Regions from separate parts of the Rugamonas sp. GW822-FHT03B10 genome, predicted to be linked through region 2. Evidence: predicted binding sites of a transcription regulator. Region 2 holds the regulator's gene; the other holds the start of a gene.
What was found. Region 2 encodes sigma-54, which starts transcription at its own class of promoters, with help from an activator protein. Its sites were predicted from a motif close to TGGCANGNAANCTGCTTT; they were not measured.
Positions count from the first base shown of each region.

Region 1 (7,304 bases), on a different contig from region 2:
GCATTCGGGGCGGGAGACGTACTCGCTGATGTCCTCGACGGGAATATCGGCCAGCTTCTGGCCATCCTGGTACACCACGCAGTTAATCAGCATACAAATCCATAAAAAAAAAGCTCCTGGCGAACAAGCCAAGAGCTTACCGCATTGCGCGGGCCGCCGGGGACGCGACGGACGTCAGTCGTCCTTGGCGCCGTCGATGCCCAGTTCGGCGATCTTGCGGGTGATGGTGTTGCGGCCTATGCCCAGCCGCACGGCGGCGTCGTTCTTGCGCCCGTGCGTGTGCTTGAGGGCGGTGCGGATCAGGGCCGATTCGAACTGGCGGCCGAGCACGTCCATCACCTCATGCTGGCCGTTGCTGAGCATGCTCGCGGCCTGCAGTTCCAGCAGCGTGAGCCAGCTGTCCGGCCCGCCGTGCAAGGTGGCCTCGGCCAGCGCCGGCGGCACCGACGACACGGTGCCGTGGTGCGCCATGCTGAACGATTCGTGGGCCGGCGCCGGCGCGGCCGGGCTGTGGCCGCCCGGGTCCTGGCCCTGGGTCAGCTCCAGCGGCAAGTCCTTCACCTCCACCGTCTGGCCGGGCGCCATCACGGTGATCCAGTTGCACAGGTTCTCGAGCTGGCGCACATTGCCCGGCAGGTCCAGGCCGCTCAGGAAATGCAGCGTGGCGTCGCTCATGCGCTTGGCTTCCACGCCGAGCTGGCGCGCGCTCTGCACCAGGAAATGGCGCACCAGGATGGGGATGTCCTCGCGCCGCTCCCGCAAACTGGGCAGGCGCAGGCGGATCACGTTGAGCCGGTGGTACAAGTCCTCGCGGAACAGGCCGTCGCGCACGCGCTGTTCGAGGTTCTGGTGGGTGGCCGTGATCACGCGCACATTGGCCTTCAATGGCTGGTGCCCGCCGACGCGGTAGAAGTGGCCGTCCGACAGCACGCGCAGCAGGCGCGTCTGCAGGTCGAACGGCATGTCGCCGATCTCGTCGAGGAACAGCGTGCCGTTCTCGGCCTGCTCGAAGCGGCCGCGGCGCGTGGCCTGGGCGCCCGTGAACGCGCCGCGCTCATGGCCGAACAGTTCCGACTCCAGCAGGTCCTTGGGGATGGCGGCCGTGTTCAGCGCGATGAACGGCTGCGCCGCGCGCGGGCTGTGCTTGTGCAGCGCGCGCGCCACCAGCTCCTTGCCGGAGCCGGATTCGCCGGTGATCAGCACCGTCACGTTCGATTGCGACAGGCGGCCGATGGCGCGGAACACCTCCTGCATGGCCGGCGCCTGGCCGAGGATCTCGGGCGTGTCGGCCGGGCCCGATTCCACGCTGGTTTCGCGCAGGCTCTCGTCGAGCGCGCGCCGGATCAGTTCGACGGCCTTGTCGATGTCGAACGGCTTGGCCAGGTATTCGAAGGCGCCGCCCTGGAACGCGGCCACGGCCGAGTCGAGGTCGGAGAACGCCGTGATGATGATGACGGGCAGGCCCGGGTGGCGCGACTTGACCAGCGCCAGCAGATCAAGGCCGGAGTCGCCCGGCATGCGGATGTCGGACACCAGCACCTGCGGCGTCTCGTACTCGAGCGCGGCGATGGCGTCGCGCGCGTTCGAAAAACTCTTGGTGGCGAGGTTTTCCCGCGCCAGCGCTTTTTCCAGTACCCAACGGATCGACTCGTCGTCGTCTACTATCCAGATTGGCTTCATGTGTAATGTGGTTCCCGCAATTGGATCGGCTATCAAGGGACCCCGGATGCGCACCGGCCGGCGCGCTGCTTATGGCAGCGGCAGCAGGATGCGGAAATCCGTGTATCCAGGCCGGCTCTCGCACTCGATCACGCCCAGGTGCTGCTGCACGAAGGTTTGCGCCAAGGTCAATCCCAGACCGCTGCCGCCTTCCCTGCCCGACACGAGCGGATAGAAGATGCGGTCGCGGATCTGGGGTGCGATGCCCGGTCCATTGTCGATGATATGCAAATCTAATGCCAGCCCGTAGCGGACCTTGGCCAACGTCACCTGGCGCGCCACGCGGGTCTTGAAAATCAGCTCCGCGTCGCCGGCCTCGATGCGGGCCGACAGCGCCTGGGCCGCGTTGTGGGCGATGTTGAGCACGGTCTGGATCAGCTGCTCCTTGTCGCCGCGGAACTCGGGAATCGAGGCGTCGTAGTCGCGCCGGATCGCCAGCCCGGTGGGGAACTCGGCCAGGATCAGGCTGCGCACGCGCTCGCACACCTCGTGGATGTTGACGTCGCCCACGATGTGCGGCCGGCGGTGCGGCGCCAGCAGGCGGTCCACCAGCGTTTGCAGCCGGTCGGCCTCCTTGATGATGACCTGCGTGTATTCGCGCAGCTGGCCCAGGTGCAGCGGCGGCAATTCCATCTCCAGCAGCTGGGCCGCGCCGCGGATGCCGCCCAGCGGGTTCTTGATCTCGTGCGCCAGGTTGCGGATCAGCTCCTTGTTGACCTGGCTCTGGTCGAGCATGCGCTCCTCGCGGTCCAGCTTGAGGTGCTGCAGATGCTCGCGCAGCTCGATCAGGATGTGGTCGCGCGGCTCGTCGAGCGCCGAGACGATGCTGTGCACGTGCAGCGGGTCGCGCCCGGCCCGCTCCAGCGTCAGGTCCTGGCGCAGGTCGGCGAACTTGTGCTGGCGCGCCTGGATGCAGATGTGCTCGAGCTCCTCGGGGTTGAGGAACTGGGCGCTGAGCTTCTGGCGCGACAGCGCCTTGAGCGAGCTCTCCAGCAGGTTCTCGGCGGCCGCGTTGGCGTAGGCGATGCGGCCGGCGCCGTCCACCAGCACCACGGCCGAGGCCAGCAATTCCAGCCCGGCCAGCGACGGCATGGCCTCGCCCGCGTGGGCGCTCGTGTTCACAGCATTCATCGGATATTCGCGATCTCGCGCTTCAAGGCTTCGATATTCTTTTCCGAGCGGCTGATGCTGTCGCGCATCTGCGCCACCCGTTCCTGGTATTTGGCGTAGTTGCGTTCATCGCCGTGGCGTTCCGGCTCGCCGTTGTTGAACTCCTTGCGCAAGTCGGCCAGCTTCTGCTGTTCGTTGCGCAACTCCTCGTTGAGGATGCCGAGCCGGTCGGCGTCGCGCGCCTTCTGTTCGGCGCTGTCGACGCGCGGAAAATCGGCCGGCGCCGGCGCGGCGCGCATGGGGGCGGGCGCCTGGCGGCGCGGCGGCGCCGGGATGGCGTTGCCGGGCACGTCGAGCAGCTTGCAGCCCGGCTTGTTGGTGTCCGTCAGCTCCTTGTGGCCGGCCGCGTCCACGCACAGGTAGATGGGGCCGTCGGCCCGGGCGGCGCTGGCTGCCAGCAACAGCAGCAACGGTAGTAAGCGTGTTGTCATTCCCTATCCGTGAAGAACTTCGATGCAACCCGAATATACAACATCCAAAGAAAAACGCGAGGAAAGCCGGGGCTCGCCTCGCGTTCTGGCCATACGGCGGGCGCCGGCCCGGGGGCCGGCGCGCTGCCATTACAGCGAGTAGTACATGTCGAATTCGATCGGGTGCGTGGTCATGCGCATACGCTGCACGTCCTGCATCTTCAGTTCGATGTAGGCATCGATCATCGAATCGCTGAACACGCCGCCACGGGTCAGGAACTCGCGGTCTTTGTTCAGGTTGTCCAGCGCCTCTTCCAGCGAGGAGCAGACGGTCGGGATCAGTGCATCTTCCTCAGGCGGCAGGTGGTACAGGTCTTTGGAAGCGGCTTCGCCCGGATGGATCTTGTTGATGATGCCGTCCAGACCGGCCATCAGCAGCGCGGCGAAGCACAGGTACACGTTCGCCAGTGGGTCCGGGAAACGGGTCTCGATGCGGCGGCCCTTAGGATTGGCCACGTGCGGGATGCGGATCGAAGCGGAACGGTTGCGGGCCGAGTAGGCCAGCTTGACCGGGGCTTCGTAGCCTGGCACCAGGCGCTTGTACGAGTTGGTGCCCGGGTTGGTGATGGCGTTCAGGGCCTTGGCGTGCTTGATGATACCGCCGATGTAGAACAGCGCGGTGTCGGACAGGCCGGCATAGCCGTCGCCGGCGAACAGGTTCTTGCCGTCTTTCCAGATCGACTGGTGCACGTGCATGCCCGAGCCGTTGTCGCCCACGATAGGCTTAGGCATGAAGGTGGCGGTCTTGCCGTAGCTGTGCGCCACGTTCCACACCACGTACTTCAGGTTCTGGGTCCAGTCGGCGCGCTCGACCAGGGTCGAGAACTTGGTGCCGATTTCGTTCTGGCCGGCGCCGGCCACTTCGTGGTGGTGCACTTCGACCGGGATGCCCAGCGATTCGAGGATCAGGCACATTTCCGAACGCATGTCCTGGAAGCTGTCGACTGGTGGCACTGGGAAGTAGCCGCCCTTGACCGCTGGACGGTGGCCGCTGTTGCCGCCTTCGATTTCCTTGTCGGTGCTCCACGAGGCTTCGTCCGATTCGATCTTGACGAAGCAGCCGGACATGTCGACCTTCCAGCGCACGCTGTCGAAGATGAAGAATTCCGGCTCGGGACCGAAGTAGGCGGTGTCGCCCATGCCCGACGATTTCAGGTAGGCTTCGGCGCGCTTGGCGATCGAGCGCGGGTCGCGGTCGTAGCCCTTGCCGTCCGACGGTTCGATCACGTCGCACTGCATGAACAGGGTGGTTTCTTCCATGAACGGGTCGATGTTGGCCGTGTTCGGATCCGGCAGCAGGATCATGTCGGACGCTTCGATGCCCTTCCAGCCGGCGATCGAGGAACCGTCGAACGCGTGGCCCGACTCGAATTTATCCATGTCGAAGTGCGACACGGGCACGGTCACGTGCTGCTCTTTACCACGGGTATCGGCGAAACGAAAATCAACGAATTTGACTTCGTTGTCCTTCACCATCTTCATCACTTCTGCGGCTGTCAATGCCATGCGAATCTCCTAAAGGGAATGTGTGGGTGAGCCGACCAACTGTGCGTGCGCGGATGTTCTGCGCGTCCCCGTGTAGTGCGACCGAAACTCATCATGGGGTTAAGCAGTATCCGTGCCAGCTCAAAATTCTCACCATCTGCCAGAACCAACTTGGAACTTGCTGGCAAATGATTCTAAAATCGTCCGGCCAGCCAAATCAGGCTGGTTTGCGCCAGCGCAAGACTGCTCCATTATGGTGCGATTTTGCGGAAATGCACCTATTTCGTGCATTTTCAAAAAAATCGCCAAAAATGCCCTCGTTTGGTGCGTGCGCGCTGCACGGACGTTCAGGGCCTCTATAATAAACTTAATCTCCTTTCCGGAACATAACATGAGCGATGTAGATGCAATCCTGGCCCTGGCCCGCGCCCGCAGCAAGGACTGGCCGTACGCCGGCGCCGTCAATCCGCAGGAAGCGTGGGAATTGCTGCAGGCGGACCCGCACATCAAGCTGATCGACGTGCGCACCAACGCCGAGCGCGACTGGGTGGGCCGGGTGGCCGTACCGGAGACCCAACATGGTGCGGTCCAGTGGTCGACCTACCCGGGCGGCGTGGCCAACCATGAGTTCATCGAGCAGCTCAACAGCCAGGCCCGCAAGGATCAGGTACTGTTGTTTTTATGCCGCTCCGGCGTGCGTTCGCGCCATGCGGCCAAGCTGGCCACGGAGTTTGGTTATCAACATTGCTACGATGTGCTGGAGGGCTTCGAGGGCGACAAGGACGAGGCCGGCCACCGCAAGAACGTCAACGGCTGGTGCCGGGCCGGCCTGCCGTGGGTGGGCGCCTGAGCTGACCCGGTCACGCCGGCGCGCGCCCGCTCACACGGGCACGGCCGCCGGCACGACGGGCGCGGCCTCGCTCAGCAGGCCCAGCACCCGCTCGCGCACGAAGTTGATGTGGCTGCGCAAGCCATACAGACCGTCGGCGAACGACAGCGGGATGGAAATCTGGTTGACCATCTCCTCGATCTCGTTGAGGCGCACCAGCTGCGCCGCGTAGATCTCCATGCGGCGCTCGCCCTGCGACTGGGCGTCCTCGAGCGCCTGCTCCACCGTGCGCAGCTGGCCGTACCAGCGGTACACGCGCGACCGGATGCGCCATACATACAGCGGCGGCACCACCTTCGACAGCGGCAGGATCAGCGCGCCCAGCCCCAGCACCAGCACCCACATGCGGTCGAAGAAATTGGCCAGCCAGAAGCTCATGTAGCGTTGCAGGAACGGCGGTCCATCCTTGTAGAATTTGGCGGCGGCCGGCGCGACGGGAATCTCGGTGTAGCGCGCCGACGGGAACTGGCCCTGCTGCTGGAACCAGCCGGCGCCGCTATGGATCGATGAGGCCGCCTGCACGAACAGGTCGATCAGCGCCGGGTGCAGGCTGTCGCGCGCCACCAGCGTGGCCGTGGGCGCGATCAGGTTGTAATCGACGGGCGGCAGGTCGCGGCCCAGGTCGACGATGCCGCGCGGCAGCACCACGTGGGTGAGGAACGGCAGCTTGCGCGCATACGCCTCGGCCTGGTCGAAATCGAACAACTGGATGCCCGGCGTCTGCAGCAGCATCTGGATCAGCGGCGCTTCCGGCGCCGAGGTGAACACGAGGCCGTCGATGCGCCCCTCCAGCAATTCCACCGTGGCCGGCGTGTTGGCCAGCGAGCTGCGGATCACCTCCTCGGGCTCGATGCCGTTCAGCGCCAGCACCTGCTTGAACAGGCGCGGCGCGCCCGCGCCCTTGGGACCGAAATTGATCTTCTTGCCCTTGAGCTGGGTGAGCCGGGTGATGGGCTTGCCCTTGGTCTCGCGCAGGAACAGCCACATCGGTTCCGTGAACAGGCTGCCCAGCGACACCAGCCCTTCCCGCTCCGCCGCCGCCTCGTCGGTCGAGCCGCTCTGCACGAAGGCGATGTCGACCGCGCCGCTCTTGAGCCGGCGCAGGTTCTCGCCCGAGCCGGCCGATTGCACCAGCGTGACCTTGACGCCATGCTTTTCCAGCGCGGCCGCGTATTTCTTGCCGATCTGTTCGTAGGCGCTGTTCTCCTGGCCGGTGGACAGCACCACGCGGCGCGGCGGCGAAGGATCGACCAGCACATAGGCGAGCACGCACACGCCGGCGAGGGCGAGCAAGGTGGGCGCGGCGGCGACGAGCAGGTCACGCACGGAAAATTGCGTGAACTTGAGGATTTTGGACATGGTGTGGCGGACAGGTTTCATGGGCTGTCACCTTGCCAACAATTGCGCCGTTTTGCAAGCGCCGCGCGCGCCGGACCGGGCGCGCGCGGCGCCCGGCCGGTGAGCGTCAGCCGCCGTTGCTGCCACCGCCGCACGGCGGCAACGGCGCGGCGGCGGCGGCGGCCGTGCCGGCGGCCGCGTTCTGGATGGTGGCCGGCTTGACCGGGTTCGGT
Region 1 covers NZ_JBXANP010000003.1:405,223-412,526, forward strand. Annotated here, with positions in the region: gene corA (magnesium/cobalt transporter CorA) at 1-93, opposite strand, end outside; gene ntrC (nitrogen regulation protein NR(I)) at 175-1,680, opposite strand; gene glnL (nitrogen regulation protein NR(II)) at 1,750-2,850, opposite strand; gene AC1RQG_RS07720 (DUF4124 domain-containing protein) at 2,847-3,320, opposite strand; gene glnA (type I glutamate--ammonia ligase) at 3,450-4,865, opposite strand; gene AC1RQG_RS07730 (rhodanese-like domain-containing protein) at 5,236-5,694, shown strand; gene AC1RQG_RS07735 (TAXI family TRAP transporter solute-binding subunit) at 5,725-7,092, opposite strand; gene AC1RQG_RS07740 (transglycosylase domain-containing protein) at 7,199-7,304, opposite strand, start outside.
Region 1: a site for sigma-54 is predicted at 4,966-4,983, ahead of glnA (type I glutamate--ammonia ligase). Genes of this name have one in related genera too.

Region 2 (7,304 bases):
ACGTCCGCACAGCATGCGCCCCCATCAATCAGCGGTGTTGAGACGGCACAAACGGCGCCGCCGCCGTCCATCTCCGTCGGCGCGGCGGGGCCGCGCAGGCAGCGCTCAGCGCCGCTCGAGCATCTCGAACATGCCCATCCCGGCCACCATGGCGCCCACGAACAGCAAGACCTTGCTGCCGCCCGTGGTGAGCGAGGCCAGCGCGGGGCCGGGGCAGAAGCCGGCCAGGCCCCAGCCGGCGCCGAAGATCAAGGCGCCCAGAACGAGGCGGCGGTCGATCACCTTGGTGCCGGGCAGGCTCATGGCCACGCCCAGCAGCGTCTTCGGATGTGTGCCGGCGTAGCGGAACGCCAGCATGCCGACGGCGATGGCGCCGGCCATCACGAGGCCCAGCGACGGGTCCCAGTTGCCGCCCAGGTCGAGAAAGCCCAGCACCTTGGCCGGGTTGGTCATGCCGGAGATAATCAGGCCGATGCCGAAGATCAGGCCGGACAACAATGCGATAGCGATGGTCATACTTTTCCCCTTAACCGAACACGTGGCGCGCAATAAACACGGTGACGAAACCGGCCGCCATGAAGGCGCCGGTGGCCACCATCGAGCGCGGCGACAGGCGCGACAGACCGCACACGCCGTGGCCGCTGGTGCAGCCCGAACCGTAGCGGGTGCCGAAGCCCACCAGCAGACCGGCCGCGATCAGCGTGCCGCTGCCGGCGTCGATCTGCACGGCGGGCAGGCCCGCCACCAGGCTGTAGGCCAGCGGCGCGGCCACCAGCCCGCCCACGAACGCGAGGCGCCAGCCGATGTCGCCCGCGCGCGGGCGCAGCAGCCCGCCAGCGATGCCGGCGATGCCGGCGATGCGGCCGTTGAACAGCAGCAGCAGGGCCGCCGACAGCCCGATCAGCGCGCCGCCGATCAGCGCGCCCCACGGCGTGAAGAGATTCCAGGCGATAGTCATAATGTGGCTCCTTGGCCGTCGTCATTGCAAAACTGCTGGTACAGCACCTGCAGCACCGCCAGCGCCGCCGGGCTGGCTATCCGGTAAAAAATCTGCTTGCCTTCGCGCCGCGTGCTCACCAGCTCCTCCTGGCGCAGCACCGTCAGCTGCTGCGACAGCGTGGGCTGGCGTATGCCGGTCAACTCCTCCAGCATGCCGACGCTGTATTCGTCCTGCGTCATCTGGCACAGCAGCAGCAGCCGGTCCGGGTTGGCCAGCGCCTTGAGCAGGCCGCTGGCCTGACCGGCCTTGGCCCGCAAATGATCGATATCGATGGTCGCATCGTCCATGCGTCCTCCCTTGCGATTGGTTACAGCGAACATTATACCTAAATATATATTATGTGCGCATAAAATTTCAAGTGGCCGTTTGAACAGGCGAGACGACGTGGTCGACATCCGCGGCAAGAAGGTGGGCGTGATCGGCGGCGGCGGCAACATCGCCATGGCGCTGTTCGCCGGCTGCGTGGCGCGCAGCGCGCCGCCCGGAGGCAATACGGTTTATACCGTTTATATTGTTTTATCGTATCGGCCCGCCGGCGCGGGGCGCAAAAAAGGGCGCCAGATGCGCCCTTTGTTTGGTGTGCCGGGGACCGTCTTATGCGGTGGCGGCGGGTTCGAAGGTGTCCGGCAGATGCTTGATGGCGTCGTGGCCGTGTTCCTGAACTTTGGCTTTGTATTTCATGACCTGGCGATCGAGCTTGTCGATCAGGGTGTCGATGGCGGCGTACAGGTCCTGCGACAGGCTCTCCACGTACACGGTCTTGCCCGACATGCGCAAATTGATTTCGGCCTTCTGGCGCTTCTCTTTCTCGGTGAGGTTATCTACGGTCAGGATGACAGCAATATCAATCACTTGATCGAAGTGGCGTTTGACGCGCTCCAGCTTGTTCTGCACGTATTCGCGGATCGCTGGGGTCACTTCGAGATGATGTCCACTGATGGTGAGATTCATACACACTCCTAAAGATGATGTCGCTGGCGGTTAGTGCCGCGCCCATTGCGGCCGGGCGCGCAGGAACCAGATAACTACAAAGATTTACGGAGACTGACTGGCGGGATCTTCAACGCTTCGCGATATTTGGCAACAGTCCGTCGCGCAATCACCATGCCTTGTTCTCCCAGCATGTCCGCAATCTTACTGTCGGATAAAGGATTTTTAGGGTCTTCTGCTCCTGTCAATTGCACGATCAGTGCCCGTATCGCCGTCGAGGAGGCTTCTCCCCCCGCTTCCGTGGCGACATGGCTACCGAAGAAATATTTCAACTCAAACATGCCATGCGGGGTCAGCATATATTTTTGAGTTGTTACCCGAGAAATAGTGCTCTCGTGTAGTCCCAGTGTATCAGCTATTTCGCGCAACACAAGGGGCCTCATGGCGACCGCGCCATGCGAGAAGAAATTCTTTTGCCGCTCCACGATCGCCTGCGCCACGCGCAGGATGGTGTCGAAGCGCTGGCGCATGTTCTTGATCAGCCACTTGGCCTCCTGCAGCTGGGCCCCCATGGCGCCCTCGCCCTTGCCCTGCTTGAGCAGGTTGGCGTACATGGCGTTCACGCGCAGGCGCGGCATCACGTCGTTGTTCAGGCTCACCTGCCAGCCGTTGCGGGCCTTCTTGACGATCACGTCCGGCACCACGTAGTCCGACACGTCCGACGCGAACGCGGCGCCCGGATGCGGATTGCACTGGCGGATCACGGCCTGGGCCTCGCGCAGGTCCTCCTCGTCGCACTGCAGGGCCTTCTTCAACTTGTTGAAGTCGCGCTGGGCGAACCAGGCCAGGTGCTGCTCGACGATGGTCAGCGCCATGCGCCGCGTCACCAGCGGCACGTGCGGCATGCGCTTGATCTGCAGCGCCAGGCATTCGGACGCGTTGCGCGCGCCCACGCCCACGGGGTCGAAACTTTGCAGCAGGGTCAAGGCGGTGTGCAGTTCCTCGGGCTCGATCGCCAGCTCCTCGGGCAGGCGCGCCAGGATCTCCTCCAGCGGCTCCTCCAGGTAGCCGTTCTCGTCGAGCGCGTCGATGATGATCTCCACCAGCGCCCGGTCGCGCGTCTCCAGCACCGTCACCCGCATCTGCTCCATCAGGTGCTCGCGCAGCGTGCAGTGGTTGGCCTCGAGCTGGGGCCGGGCGTCCTCGTCGTCGGAGGTCTTGGCGCGGCCGGCCTCGCCCCAGTCCATCTCGCCCTCGGGCGCGCCGTCGCCGTCGCCGCCCTCGTACGGTTCGGCCTCGGCCGGCGCGGCGGCGTCCTGCTGCTGGCCGGGCGGACCTTCGGGCGCCGCCTCGGCCGGCGCGCTCTGCTGGCTGATGGCGCCGTCGGCCAGCAGCCGCACCGAGTGGTCGAGCGGATCGTCGAGCCGCTCCAGCAGCGGATTATCGGTCAACAACTGTTCCAGTTCCTGGTGCAACTCCAGGGTGGACAATTGCAGCAGACGGATCGATTGCTGCAGTTGCGGGGTGAGCGCGAGGTGCTGCGAAGTGCGCAGTTGCAATGACTGTTTCATGGCTTGACTTACATACCTTACATACGGAAGTGTTCACCCAGATACACGCGACGCACCGACTCGTTGGCGATGATGTCGTCCGGCCGGCCTGACGCCAGTACCGTGCCCTGGTTGATGATATACGCGCGGTCGCAGATGCCCAGCGTTTCGCGCACATTGTGATCGGTGATCAACACGCCGATGCCGCGTTCCTTGAGGAAGCGCACGATGCGCTGGATCTCAATCACGGCGATCGGGTCGACCCCGGCGAAGGGTTCATCGAGCAGCACGAAGCGGGGGTTGGTGGCCAGTGCGCGCGCGATCTCGACCCGGCGCCGCTCGCCCCCGGACAGGGACAGCGCCGGATTGTCGCGCAGTTTCTCGATTTGCAGGTCGGCCAGCAGGGTATTGAGCCGTTCATCAATTTGCGCCTTGGATAAAGGCTTGCCGTTCACTTGCTGGATCTCCAGCACGGCGCGGATGTTCTCCTCCACCGTCAGCTTGCGGAACACCGACGCCTCCTGCGGCAGGTAGGACAGGCCCATCACGGCGCGCCGGTGGATCGGCAGCGACGAGATGTCGACGCCGGAGATGTCGATCGTGCCCGCGTCCGACGGCACCAGGCCGACGATCATGTAGAACGAGGTGGTCTTGCCGGCGCCGTTCGGCCCCAGCAGGCCCACCACTTCGCCGCACTCGACCTGCAGCGACACGTCGTGCACCACCTGGCGCTTGCCGTAGCTCTTTTGCAGACCGCGCACGATCAGGGTACTGCCGCAGCGTTGGGTCTCCATCGTCATTTCCCCGCCGGCGGCACGGACGCGGCCGGGGCCGCGCCCTTGTTGGACGGCTGGATCACCATGGTGCCGCGGCCGGCGCCGGGCTTGCTCTCGCCGCTGGCCGTGTTCTTGACGGCGAAGAATTCCTTGCGGCTGTCGTAGGAGATGAACTCGCCGCGCACCTCGTCGCTCGGCTTGCCCGCCTCCAGGCGCCGGATCTGGGCGTTCGAGAACAGCTTGACCAGTTCCGTCTTGCCGTCGTACTCGATGCGGTCGGCCTGGCCCTCGACCCACTGGTCGCCCTCGCCGTCGCGCTTCTGGCGGAACGTGGCGGGGGTGCCGGGGGTGCTGGTCATGGTCACGTACTGGTAGCCCTCAGGGTCTTCCTTCATCACGGCCTTGGGCGACTTCATCTGCAGGGTGCCGCGCGTGAGGATCACGTTGCCGATGGCGGTCTTGGTCTGCTTGACGTCGTCCACCTCGAGCTGGTCGAACTTGATTTCGGTGGGCTTGCTGGAGTCCGCCTTTTCCGCGTGGGCCAGCCCGGCCGCCGCCCACAACAGGGCGGCCGACAGGATAAATTTGTTCATTGCGAGTCCGTTCTATGTCAATGCGCCGCCCGCGGCGGCACGTGGATCTGGCCACGGCCGCCCAGCTGGATCTGGCGCGTGGCGTTGTCGGCCTTCATGCCGGTGCCGCTGGCGCTGGAGGCGCCCAGTTGCAGGGTGACCGGCTGGTCCGTTTCCATTTTCTCGTCGTCCGGGTACAGCGTCAGCGCGGACGTGTTCATCCGCATGGCCTGGCTGGTGGCCGTGGCCGGACGGTCGACCCGCACGTCGCCGCTTAGTTTGACGCGGCTGTTGTCCTGGTCCACGCGCGCCCGCTCGGCGCGCACGTTCATCGGCGGCTGGTCGCCCGACAGGCTGTGCACGGTCGGGCGCTCGACGTCGGACGAATCGTCGGCCGGGTGGTGGGTCAGCTTGTCGCCGGCGATGATGTAGCTGGGCTGGCCCGCCTGGTCCAGGCGCACGAAGCTGAAGCGCTCGATGATGTAATCGGGCTCGTTGCGGTGGCTGTCGGCCTCGGCCTGGCGGCCCGCCTGGTTGACCACCTGCACCAGCCAGAACGTGCCGAGCGCGAACGCCACCCCGAACAGCATGATCAGGGTCATGCGCCAGCGGTATGCCGTTTTCTTGTGCATGATGCCGCCTCAGACCAGGAACTGGGCCATGATCTTGTCGTAGTTGCCCTGCGCCCGCAGCAGGAATTCGCACACTTCGCGCACGGCGCCACGGCCGCCGGCCGCCTCCGTCACGTGGTGCGCGCGGCCGGTCACGTCGGCGCGGCCATTGGGCACGGCCACCGCGAAACCGACCCGGGTCAGGATCGGCAGGTCGACCACGTCGTCGCCGATGAAGCCCACCTGGTCGGCCGTCAAGCCCGTCTTCTCGAGCAGCGCGTTGAACGGGGTCAGCTTGTCGTGCCCGCCCTGGTGCAGGAAGGCGATGCCGAGGTCGGCCGCGCGCTTGACCACCTGCGGCGACACGCGCGCGCTGATGATGGCCGTCTGCACGCCCGACTCCTGCAGCAGCTTGATGCCGAGGCCGTCGTGCACGTTGAAGGTCTTCAGGGCCTCGCCGTCGGCGCCGTAGTGCAGGCTGCCGTCGGTCAGCACGCCGTCCACGTCGAAGATCATCAGTTTGACCTTGGCGGCGCGGGCCACGTTCTCCAGTTTGTAGGCTTCCTTCATCAGATCACCTTGGCGCGGGTCAGGTCGTGGATGTGCAGCGCGCCCACCAGCTTGCCCTGCTCGTCCACCACCAGCATCTGGTTGATGCGGAACTGCTCCATCACGGCCACCGCGTCCACCGCCAGCTTCTCGGCCGTGATGGTGCGCGGGTTCGGATGCATGACGTCGCGGATCACGACCCGGGTGAAGTCCTGCACCTTCTCGATCATGCGGCGCAGGTCGCCGTCCGTGAACACGCCGATCGGGCGCTCGTCGGCGTCGACGATGGCCGTCATGCCCATGCCCTTCTGGGTGATCTCCAGCAGCGCGTCGGTCAGCTTGACGTCGGCCGTCACGCGCGGCACGTCGGCGCCGCTGCGCATCACGTCGCGCACGTGGGTCAGCAGGCGCCGGCCCAGCGCGCCGCCCGGATGCGAGCGGGCGAAATCCTCCTCCTTGAAGCCGCGCAGGTCCAGCAGCGCCACGGCCAGCGCGTCGCCCAGCGCCAGCGTGACGGTGGTCGACGCCGTGGGGGCCAGGTTCAGCGGGCACGCCTCCTTGGCCACCGACACGTCCAGGTGCACGTCGGCCAGTTGCGCCAGGCTGGAGCCGGGTTTGCCCGTCATCGAGATCAGGGCGCTGCCCATGCGCTTGACGACGGGCAGGATGGCCATCAGTTCCGAGCTTTCGCCCGAGTAGGAGATGGCGATGAAGGCGTCGTCGGCCGTCACCATGCCCAGGTCGCCGTGGGCGGCCTCGGCCGGGTGCACGAACAGGGCCGGCGTGCCGGTCGAGGCCAGCGTGGCGGCGATCTTGCGCGCGATGTGGCCGGACTTGCCGATGCCGGACACGACGACCCTGCCCTTGCAGTTGAGCAGCAGCGACACCGCGCGGCCCACGCTGTCGTCCGTGGCCAGGCGCGCGTGCAGGGCGGCGATGGCGTCGCCTTCGATCTGCAGCGTCGCGCGGGCCAGTTCCAGCGCCCGGCTGGCGGTGGCGGGGTCAATTCGATCAAAAGCTTTCAGCATTGTTTTTTCATGGGTTACACTCATGCCGAAAGTATAGCCGAATTGGGTAAGCAAAAAACTTGCCAGTGGTAACAAAGGCTGACAAACAACGGAATCCCCTACCCATGATACGGAATTAAATGTTCTCATCCCTGGAACTGACTCTCTTGCTGCTGGGCGCGGCCGTGCTCGGCGTGGTCGCGTTTCGGATGATGCACATGCCCCCCATGCTCGGCTATCTGGCCGTGGGCATCCTGATCGGCCCGCACGCGCTGGGACTGGCAGAGCAGAACGAGGCCAGCCAGACGC
Region 2 covers NZ_JBXANP010000001.1:497,162-504,465, reverse strand. Annotated here, with positions in the region: gene AC1RQG_RS02310 (DUF6691 family protein) at 106-516, opposite strand; gene AC1RQG_RS02305 (YeeE/YedE family protein) at 527-958, opposite strand; gene AC1RQG_RS02300 (metalloregulator ArsR/SmtB family transcription factor) at 955-1,287, opposite strand; gene hpf (ribosome hibernation-promoting factor, HPF/YfiA family) at 1,595-1,951, opposite strand; gene AC1RQG_RS02290 (RNA polymerase factor sigma-54) at 2,026-3,501, opposite strand; gene lptB (LPS export ABC transporter ATP-binding protein) at 3,519-4,274, opposite strand; gene lptA (lipopolysaccharide transport periplasmic protein LptA) at 4,277-4,849, opposite strand; gene lptC (LPS export ABC transporter periplasmic protein LptC) at 4,867-5,460, opposite strand; gene AC1RQG_RS02270 (KdsC family phosphatase) at 5,470-6,009, opposite strand; gene AC1RQG_RS02265 (KpsF/GutQ family sugar-phosphate isomerase) at 6,009-7,016, opposite strand; gene AC1RQG_RS02260 (monovalent cation:proton antiporter family protein) at 7,136-7,304, shown strand, end outside.